DNA from 3 places in the Rhodococcus sp. GB-02 genome. Region 1 is predicted to be linked to each of the others. Evidence: riboswitches for the same ligand, from Rfam matches in the RefSeq annotation. Region 1 holds a riboswitch; each other region holds the start of a gene.

Region 1 (3,348 bases):
GTTTGGCCGGTGAACTGACCTTCAAGGACCCACCGTGCCTTCTCCTCGACTTCGGACTCGCTCTCCGCCAACACGATCTGCGTGCTGGGCAAGATCTTGACGTCGTCCTCCGGCCGCCCGACTCTACGCAAACGAGCCCGAATGTCGTCGGCGAAGTCGAGTGCGCCGTCGAAATGCGTCCCGTGCCGCGAGAAGATGACGTCGGCGTGCGTCGCCGCGAAATCGCGTCCAGACGGCGAATCGCCGGCTTGAAAGATGACCGGATGTCCCTGTCGACTGCGGGGAAGCGTCGGCGTCACGGAGATATCGAACTGCGAAGTCTGACGTCGTACGTCGCTCACGGCTCCCGGAGTCGACCAGTTCTCGGACGTGCGAGAGTCCGAGATCGCGTCGTCGGCCCACGAATCCCACAGTGCCCGTGTAGTTTCGATGAACTGTCCGGCACGCTCGTAACGCAGGGCGTGGTCGAGGAAACCACCGCGACGGAAATTCTCTCCCGTCCAAGCGTTGTCGGTGGTCACCGCGTTCCAGCCGGCCCGTCCGTCGGAAAGTAGATCGAGGCCGGAGAGTCGACGGGCGAGGTCGGCCGGTTCGTTGTACGTGGTGTTCTGTGTCGCGACCAAACCGATCTTGTCGGTGATACCGGCGAGGGCGGCCAACTGTGCAATGGCGTCGGGGCGGCCGGCGATATCCAGATCGAGAATCTTGCCGTTCTGCTCGCGAAGGCGAAGGCCCTCACCGAGGAAGAAGGCGTCGAACAGACCTCGCTCGGCGGTGAGTACCAAGCGCCGAAACGTCTCGAAGTCGATCTGAGATCCGCTCGAGGAATCGGACCAGATGGTGGTGTGGTTGACCCCTTGGAAGAAGACGCCGAAGTGAACGTGAGCGTCGGGTCGAGGTACGGCGGAGCGTGATGCAGTCATAGCCGAAATGTCCTTAGCGCGAAGTCAAGTCAGGAGGAGTGGACGAATCGATTTGCGGGCCGCTGCAGGCCGAGGTTGCCCCTCAGAGTCGATCCCGGAACCGGGCGTCGCGTCAACCCGGACTTCGACAGCGCCGGAAGCACGAATTTGGCCAGCACCGGAAGGTCCTCGTCGATCACGAGAGGGTGGAAATGAACACCGTCGAGGTGTCCGGCCAATTCCTTCAGAACCACGGCCGCTTCCCCCGGATCTGCAGCCAGGAGCAGTCGGCCAGTGACGACGGCATTCCCGTACGAGTTCAGCTCGATCAACCGCTGCGCCGCAGACAGATTCAGCGTATCGAAAGCCACATCGACCTCGGCGACCACCAATGACGCGCCCTCATCGCGCGCCTTGGCGGCCGACTGTGCAATGGTTTCCACCGAATCACCGGACACGAGAACAACATCCGACTGGCGTGGATCGATTTCGCCGTATCGACCGAATACCACCAACTGGCCTTGAGGCGGCCGCGGAACGATTGCGGGCCCCTTCACCGAGAACGTGTCGCCCTCGAAATTGACGTAATGCAGACGATCACGCTCGAGGAAACGCCCACTGAGATAGTCACGGACGACAGCGTCGTCCTCCCATGAATCCCAGAGATCGGTCACAACGGTGACCGAATCCCGCTGCTCTTGCTGACGCGCCGACTCCGTTGTCACCGGAGCCCTCCCCCACGCCCTCGACGCGGCATCGTCTTCGACCGGAACAGCAAGCCAGCCGCCACGCCCACGCGAGGAGTAGTCCAACGTCGCCAATTGCGAAGAGGTGTGGAACGGTTCGGCGTAGGTGGTCCCGACGACGGGGACCAGTCCGATCGTGCTGGTAGTCGCCGCCACGTATGACGCCCTGGAGACGGCATCGATGCGGCCGACAACGTCACCACTCGGAGGGAGGATGGAATCGTCGAACGTCACGAAGGTGAAGCCAGCATTCTCGGCAGCCGCAACGCGATCACGCACGGCGTTACCCGTGAGCAACTGATCCGGGCGGCGTGAGCTTCGGCGCCAGGCAGCGGGGTGAGTGCCCTCGCCGTCCAGTTCGATACCCACGGCAAATACAGTCATGTGTCCTCCATCGGTCCTGGCGGTAGCACCCACACTGCGGTTAGGTAGCGGGTTGCTGCGGCATCATCGAGCCAGGTCTCTCAGCCACTCTGGATGGTGGGTGCAATCTATGCGGGCCACGCGGGGCAAGTCAAATCATGCTTGTCGAATCACATTGACCTACAACATATTTCAATACAATCACCCTGATCGAAAGGGTTGCGCAAACACTAGCCGACATCGAAACCAAAGAACCCCGCCCGACTGTCGTCGGACGGGGCTCGTCTGGAGGGCAGCAGTTGATCTACTTCGCGCCCAGCCAAGCCTGGTCGAACAGCATGATTCCCGTGGCTGTGGGAACGACGCCGTGGACGTTCTTCTGCCAAGCCCAGAACGACGTCAGCCCGCCGATAGGCGCCGACGGAACCGTCTCGTTCCACAGCGTCTGAATCTTGCCGATGATCGCCAGAGTCGACGAATTATCCTTGGCTTGTTGTAGATCTGCGATCAGCTGATCCATCGCCGGGTTCGCGTATCCAGCAGTATTCGCCATCGAGGTGCTGTTGGTCGTGGAGAACAATCCGAGATCGAGAATCGATTCGTACATTCCGATGCCCGCGTGCGCGAGGTCGAAATCGTGCTTGACGTAGACGTTCTGCACGATGTCGCCGGCGTTGTTGGCCAAGATCAAGTTCACCTCGAACCCGACGGCCTGCAACAGTGACTGCACGGCGAGGCCGATCGCTTGGTCCTTCGGCTCACTGAGAACGACGTAGTCGAGAGTGCCGTCGTATCCGTCTGCCTTCGCCTGATTCAGAAGCTCCTTGGCCTTTTCGGGGTCGTAGGCAATACCCGGCGTGTCTACATGCCATTGCGACGTCGGACCGAACAACTCCGAGCCCGGCAGTCCCTCACCGTTTTCCACGCGCTGATCGATCAACGCTGGGTCGAGCGCATAGCCGATAGCTTGGCGGACACGAACATCCGAGCCCGGCCGGCCTTCACGGTTGTTGACAATCTCGGCACTACCGGCGTTGAGCACGTCGATGTAGCCGGGGTAACCAGTGGACTTGGCGGAATTGATCGCCGAAGTAAGGCCACGAATATAGGCGACATCGAGCTGACCACTGTTCAATGATTCGAGATTGGCCTGTGGACCGTTGAGTGCAACCATCCGCAATTTGTCCAGCTTGGGAGCACCGCCGTAGTAGGACTGGTTGGCCTTGAAGATTCGCTCGACGCTCGGCGTGAAGAGATCTTCGGTGAAGGGTCCGGCGCCCACGGCGGTGAACTTGTCGCCTTGCTGCGAACTCGGGGCGACGATCATCCCGTGCCCG
Region 2 (3,348 bases), on a different contig from region 1:
GCGAGAACTCCACGACTGACGTTGGGCTGGAAGAAGAAGCTCACGCCCGGGTTCGGCCGGGTGAGGATGCGTCCGCCTGCGCCCTCGATCTGCGGTGCGTCCTGTGGGAGCGCATCGCTGACCGCATCGAGCTGGCCGGAAGCCACGCTGCCCGCGCGCACACCGGATTCGGGGACCACGGTGAAGTCGACGCCGTCGAGGTAGGCCTCGCCCTGATGCGCGACCGCGTCCGACGCCCAGTTGTATCCCGCGCGCTTGGCGATCTTGACACTCTTGTCCTGCTGCCAGTCGGTGTAGACGAACGGCCCGGAGGCGATTACCGCTGCACCGGGGCAGCGCTGCTCGGATGCCAGTGCAGTGGTGGAATCAGCGAGGATTCCGAGCTGCGGCGTCGAAGTTGCTTGCAGGAACTGAACATTGGGTCCAGAGAAATTGATCTTCGCCGTGTGTGCGTCAACGACGTCGGTACCCGTGTAGGAGGACAGGTAGCTCTTCGCCAACGACGCGTTCGGCCCGAGGTTCTTGACCGAATCGAAGGTCTTCTTCACCGAATCCGCCGTCACCGGTGTGCCGTCACTGAAAGTGGCATCGTCGCGAAGGACAAACGTGAAGCTCGCGGCGTCGGGGCTGATCTCCCAACTCTTGGCGAGCCACGGGGTGATCTCTCCGGAGTCGGGATTTTGATCGGTCAGCGAATCCACCACGGTACGAGTGACATACACCGTCTGGTTACTTCCGGCCTGGGCCGGATCGGCGCACGTCGGCGCCTGCGAGAGGCCGTAGCGAAGGGTTCCACCGGACTGCGCGGGACCCGCGTCGGCACCGCTGTCACTTCCGTTGCTGCTGCAGCCGGCGAGGACCGTGCCGAGAACCGAGAGAGCACCGATACCGGCAATTACGGTCGCGCGTTTACGGGCACCGAATGAGGGCGAGGACACCAAGAACTCCTAAAGAGGCATGCCGAAGAGCGCACCCGCCGCCCTGAAGCAAGAAGCTCCGAAAAGGCGATCGAGCACGAATCACTTGTGCAGAGAAGAGAAAACAGACTTGTCGACGACTCGCCTGAGTGTGAATGACTGACCGAGGTCAGTTGGTACAGAAAGATCCCGCGGTGCGGCACAGGTCTACGTGACGACGCGACCAGGCGGTATCGAAACCGCCTTCGACTGCCTTCATTTCGTGTTCCTCCATCGGTCCTGGCGGTAGCACCCGCACCCGATCACTCGGGGGGTTGCTGCGACTTCAATGAGCCAGGTCTCTCGGTCGCTCTGGATGGTCGTTCGCAAGTGTACGAGGTCAAACCCGGGTGTTGTCAACCCGGTCGGTAGGAATTGCTGCTCGGGTCACATTTTCGAGCACTCGAAGTTGTTTCTCGAACGGGTGGACTCCCACCTCTTCGGGCGAGAGTGAAGCGTCGTAAAGCGGTGTGTATCCACTGGACAGATACAGCGCGAGCGCCTCGGGTTGCCGAGGGCCCGTCGTGAGGAACACCCGGTTGTATCCGCGAAGTTCGATCTCTCGTTCCAACTCACGAACGACGACCTTGCCGAGGCCGCGCTTCCGATAGTCGGCCGATGTCCAGATTCTTTTCAGTTCGGCGGTGGTGGAATCGAATTGGCGAAATGCACCGCCCGCAATCGGTACATCCGCGTGGGTGAGCACCAGTAGCGCCCCCTGCGGGTACGCAAATTCTTCTGCCGGGTACGTGGTGAGATCCTCGAGCATCGCTTCGCGAGTTCCGCCGTAACGCGAGCTGTATTCGAGCGCCAACTCCGCAATCAGTGGAGCTGCCAAGGGATCGTCCTGCGATACCGAGTAGACCTCTACCGCGCCGATACCGTCGAGCTGCCGAGTCCCGAGCTCCAGTGCCACAACACTTTCCTCCATGAATCTGGTCAACGCTCCCCCAGCCGAAAAGCTTCCGAAGCGAGAGTGGTTCCGTCGACGAGGTCCGATACAAGTTCACCCAGGGCTGGACCGAATTTGAATCCATGACCCGAGAATCCCGCCGCAACCGTGACATCGCCGACTCGGTCGATGACGAAGTGACTGTCCGGCGTGCTCGTGTACAGGCACGTGATCGACTCGACCTGGGCGGAATCGACGCCGGGTAACCACGACTCGGCGTACTCGACCAATCGTTGCTCACCGTCGACATCAGGGGTGTAGTCGCGGGTCTGCGGAGTCACCACCGGCCCGGTCGCGTGTTCACCGATCTTGATGCCGTCCTCGGAACCGAGTCCGTAGATTCCCGCAGTCTCCAACTGTGCACCCGGGTGGTGAACGAAACTCGGCCACTCGACTCCCGGATCGAGCGGTGCGAAGTGCGCCGGTTGTTCCTGCGTCGTGCGCAGCGTCGGCAATGCGATTTCGGAGCCGAGGCCGCTGTCTGCGATCAGGTCCGCAGTCCACGCACCGGCCGCGATCACGACCTGACGAGCCGCGAGCGTTCCACTCTCCGTCACCACGTCCACGCCGTACGACGCTCGCGCGAGTGCCAGTACCCGAACGTCGTGACGGACCTCGGCACCGGCGAACACCGCTCCCGCCTTCAAAGCGGTCACGGCGCGATCCGCATGCAACCGGCCTGCATCGGGGTGATGGAGCACGGTGGTGTCGAATCGCAGCCCCGGCCAGCGCGCGGACGCCTCGGCAGGAGTGAGGATCTCACCCTTGATGCCCGCCTCGACCAATATCTGCGCCTTGGACTGCACCGCCTGCGGCAGACCGTGATCGACCGCGCCTGTGAGTTCCAGGAACCCGATGTCCGTCGTGGTCTCCAACTCCCGCCACAGCGGCAGCGCGTCGGCCGCCAACCCTGTGTACAGGTGATTGTCGTAGGCCTGACGGTAGATGCGCGAAGTACCGTGCGACGCACCGTGCTTGTGCCCCGGCCCGAACTGTTCCAGCTGTACGACGCTACGTCCGCGCGCCGCGAGCCGCCATGCGGCGGAGGACCCGACGAGCCCTCCGCCGATGACGATCACATCGGGAATCTCACTCATGGACGAGAGCTCACTTGGTCTTCGGAAGGCCGGGCGGGTTGATCAAAGACGTGTCGACGGCTTCACTGGTGATGTTCCAGCGCTCGAGGATCCGCTGGTACGTGCCGTTCTCGATCGTGTGGTTGATCGCGTCATTGATTGCCTTGATCAGACCGTTGTCCTTCTTCACCAGCACCGCGATCTGCCCCTGCAGAGTGTCGCCGGCCCCGGAGAACTCACCGACAACCTCGGTCTCCCCCGACTGCTTGGCGTGGAACTGTGATGACGGGTTCGGCCCGAAGTAGGCGTCGATCCGGCCGGACTGCAGCGGGAGGTAGTAGTCGGTGGTGTTCTGGTAGTAGGA
Region 3 (3,348 bases), on a different contig from region 1:
TCGTGCTCGATCGGTGCGCTGCCGTCCTCAGGCGTGTAGGTGATCATCACCTTGCCGGGGCCGGGGACCTTGAAGTCTGTGGCGCGGTACTGGTCGCCGAATGCGTGACGGCCGATGATGATCGGCTTGGTCCAGCCCGGAACGAGTCGCGGAACGTTGGAGATGATGATCGGTGCGCGGAAGATCGTGCCGCCGAGAATGTTGCGGATCGTTCCGTTCGGGGAACGCCACATCTTCTTGAGACCGAATTCCTCGACACGTGCCTCGTCCGGCGTGATCGTGGCGCATTTGACGCCGACGCCGTGCTTCTGGATCGCGTGCGCTGCGTCGATGGTGACCTGGTCGTCGGTCTCGTCGCGGTACTCGATACCGAGGTCGTAGTACTCGAGGTTCACATCGAGATACGGATGGATCAACTTGTCTTTGATGAACTGCCAGATAATGCGCGTCATCTCATCGCCGTCGAGTTCGACGACGGTGCCCTCAACCTTGATTTTGGACATGGGTGCTTCGCGTCCTCCTAGGAAGTTTCCCTGGTTACACGGTTGCGGTCACACTTTGTGAGTGGGTCCGCGAACGGTTCGATTATCAAACCTAGACGGTGTGGACTGATCTCGGGAGATGAGTCCCAAACAAGACAAGCGTACTGCTAACCCGTGAGGCTGCAACCGGCAGGTCCACCCATCGGTCTCTACTCGCGAGTAACTTTTGCCTGCTAGTGGGCTGCGTCGCTCTGCCCCGCGTGCGGTTGCGGCTCACATTTCGCCCCGCGTCAGGACTGCGCTCACTTCCCGGTAGAATCCGACTTGGTCATGAGTGCCAGCGTCAAGCCCCGGCTCGCTGGACGGCAACCCTCCAACCGCGGTGGGGTGCCCCGGGTGATGACCAGGTTTCCCGACGTGGATCTGCTCGCGCAGTTCCACCGCAATTCGGGTGACAAGCGCGGGTCCGACAGGGACGGACCCCAGACCGGGCCGAGCCCCACGGAGGTATTTCAGTATGTGTCGCACTTGTAGATAGACCCCAGCACGGGGCGGCGATCATTCGCCCCCGTCCGACATCTATCCGTCAGACCACTGGAGTGAACAAATCATGACCGACAACACAGCCGACGCCGCAGCAACTTCTGATCCGACCGCGAACTGGTCGTTCGAGACCAAGCAGGTGCACGCCGGGCAAACAGCGGACACCGCCACCAATGCGCGCGCTCTGCCGATCTACCAGACCACCAGCTACGTCTTCGACAGCACCGATCACGCTGCGGCACTGTTCGGCCTCGCCGAGCCGGGCAACATCTACACGCGGATCATGAATCCCACACAGGACGCCGTCGAGCAGCGCATCGCTGCCCTCGAAGGCGGAGTCGCCGCACTCCTCCTCTCCTCGGGTCAGGCTGCCGAGACCATCGCGATCCTCAACATCGCCGAGGCCGGCGACCACATCGTCTCCAGCCCGTACCTGTACGGCGGCACGTACAACCTCCTGCATTACACCCTTCGTAAGCTGGGCATCGAAGTCACGTTCGTCGAGGATCCTGACGATCTCGACCAGTGGCGCGAAGCAATTCGCCCGAACACGAAGGCGTTCTACGGCGAAACGATCGCCAATCCGAAGAACCACATTCTCGACCTACCCGGCATCTCGTCGCTGGCCCACGAGAACGGTCTTCCGTTGATCGTGGACAACACTGTCGCGACGCCGTACCTGCTCCGCCCGCTCGAACACGGCGCCGACATCGTCGTCCACTCCGCCACCAAATACCTTGGCGGACACGGCACCGCGATCGCCGGCGTCATCGTCGACGGCGGCACCTTCGATTGGACGCAGGGTCGCCACACGAACTTCACGACGCCTGATCCCAGCTACCACGGCGTCACCTTCGCAGACCTCGGCGCGCCGGCGTTTGCACTCAAGGCTCGCGTCCAACTGCTGCGCGATCTCGGCTCCGCCGTGGCGCCGTTCAACGCGTTCCTCATCGCGCAGGGCATCGAAACCTTGAGCCTGCGCATCGAGCGTCACGTGTCCAATGCACAGAAGGTCGCCGAGTTCCTCGACGGCCACGGCGAGGTGGCCTCCGTTTCCTACGCGGGACTTCCCTCCTCGCCTTGGTTCGAACGCGGAAAGCAGCTGATGCCCAAGGGAACCGGCGCCATCGTCACCTTCGAGCTGCCCGGCGGGATCGATGCGGGCAAGAAGTTCGTCAACGCCCTGACACTGCACAGCCACGTCGCCAACATCGGTGATGTTCGCTCACTCGTCATCCACCCCGCGTCGACGACGCACTCGCAGCTCACCCCCGAAGAGCAGCTCGCTTCGGGTGTCACGCCCGGACTCGTCCGCCTCGCGGTCGGGATCGAGGGAATCGACGACATCCTCGCCGATCTCACCGTCGGCCTGGCTGCGGTGGCAAACTCGTGACCGTGAACGAATTGGAGCCCAGGATCGACCTCCTACCCCCGGCCGACGGTCAGGTGGGGTTCGTCGACATCGGCGCTCTGGAACTCGAAAGCGGCGCGGTACTCCCATCCGTTTCGCTCGCCGTTCAGCGGTGGGGTGAGCTGTCCCCGAACTGCGACAACGTCGTACTCGTCGAGCACGCACTGACCGGAGACTCGCACGTCACCGGTCCGATCTCCGCGAATCAGCCATCCCCCGGCTGGTGGAACGGGATGGTCGGCCCCGGCGAACCGATCGACACCGGCGAATGGTGCGTCATCGCAACCAATGTCCTCGGTGGTTGTCGCGGCACGACCGGTCCCAGTTCACTGGCCGACGACGGCAAGCCGTGGGGCAGCAGGTTCCCGGAGATCTCCATCCGGGATCAGATCGCGGCGGAGAAGAAGCTTGTCGATCTGCTCGGGATCGACCAGTTGGCCTCGGTGGTCGGCGGATCCATGGGCGGCATGCGCACCCTCGAGTGGGCAGTTACCTACCCGGACAGCATTCGCTCCGCGTTGGTGCTCGCAACCGGTTCACGGGCGACCGCAGATCAGATCGGCACCCAGACGACGCAGATCGCGGCCATCGTCTCCGATCCCGACTGGCAAGGCGGTAACTACCACGGAACGGGTCGGGCACCGCGCGCCGGACTCGGCATCGCTCGTCGCATCGCGCACCTGACGTATCGCACAGAGTCCGAACTGGACGCACGCTTCGAGAACTCCGCTCAGAACGACGAAAACCCGTGGAACGGTGGACGATACGCGGTGCAGAGTTACCTGGAACATCAGGCGGACAAGCTGGTCGACCGCTTCGACCCGAGCACGTACGTCCTCCTGACCGAGGCCATGAACCGGCACGACATCGGCCGTGGACGCGGCGGCGTTGCAGCGGCGTTGGCATCGATCA

The links. A riboswitch is a leader RNA that binds a small molecule or an ion and turns the genes downstream of it on or off. The one in region 1 is predicted to bind S-adenosylmethionine.
Region 2: another riboswitch for S-adenosylmethionine. It lies ahead of ACSW29_RS08615 (putative leader peptide); the one in region 1 lies ahead of ACSW29_RS16550 (LLM class flavin-dependent oxidoreductase).
Region 3: another riboswitch for S-adenosylmethionine. It lies ahead of ACSW29_RS11270 (bifunctional o-acetylhomoserine/o-acetylserine sulfhydrylase); the one in region 1 lies ahead of ACSW29_RS16550 (LLM class flavin-dependent oxidoreductase).

Annotation. Positions count from the first base shown of each region.
Region 1 covers NZ_JBPUKE010000002.1:735,349-738,696, forward strand. Annotated here, with positions in the region: gene ACSW29_RS16545 (NtaA/DmoA family FMN-dependent monooxygenase) at 1-923, opposite strand, end outside; gene ACSW29_RS16550 (LLM class flavin-dependent oxidoreductase) at 953-2,032, opposite strand; SAM riboswitch class I at 2,037-2,132, opposite strand; gene ACSW29_RS16555 (ABC transporter substrate-binding protein) at 2,316-3,348, opposite strand, start outside.
Region 2 covers NZ_JBPUKE010000001.1:1,799,401-1,802,748, reverse strand. Annotated here, with positions in the region: gene ACSW29_RS08620 (ABC transporter substrate-binding protein) at 1-938, opposite strand, end outside; gene ACSW29_RS08615 (putative leader peptide) at 1,087-1,176, opposite strand; SAM riboswitch class I at 1,185-1,279, opposite strand; gene ACSW29_RS08610 (GNAT family N-acetyltransferase) at 1,297-1,887, opposite strand; gene ACSW29_RS08605 (FAD-dependent oxidoreductase) at 1,896-3,005, opposite strand; gene ACSW29_RS08600 (ABC transporter substrate-binding protein) at 3,016-3,348, opposite strand, start outside.
Region 3 covers NZ_JBPUKE010000001.1:2,385,181-2,388,528, reverse strand. Annotated here, with positions in the region: gene ACSW29_RS11275 (NADP-dependent isocitrate dehydrogenase) at 1-503, opposite strand, end outside; SAM riboswitch class IV at 809-949, shown strand; gene ACSW29_RS11270 (bifunctional o-acetylhomoserine/o-acetylserine sulfhydrylase) at 1,093-2,418, shown strand; gene metX (homoserine O-acetyltransferase MetX) at 2,415-3,348, shown strand, end outside.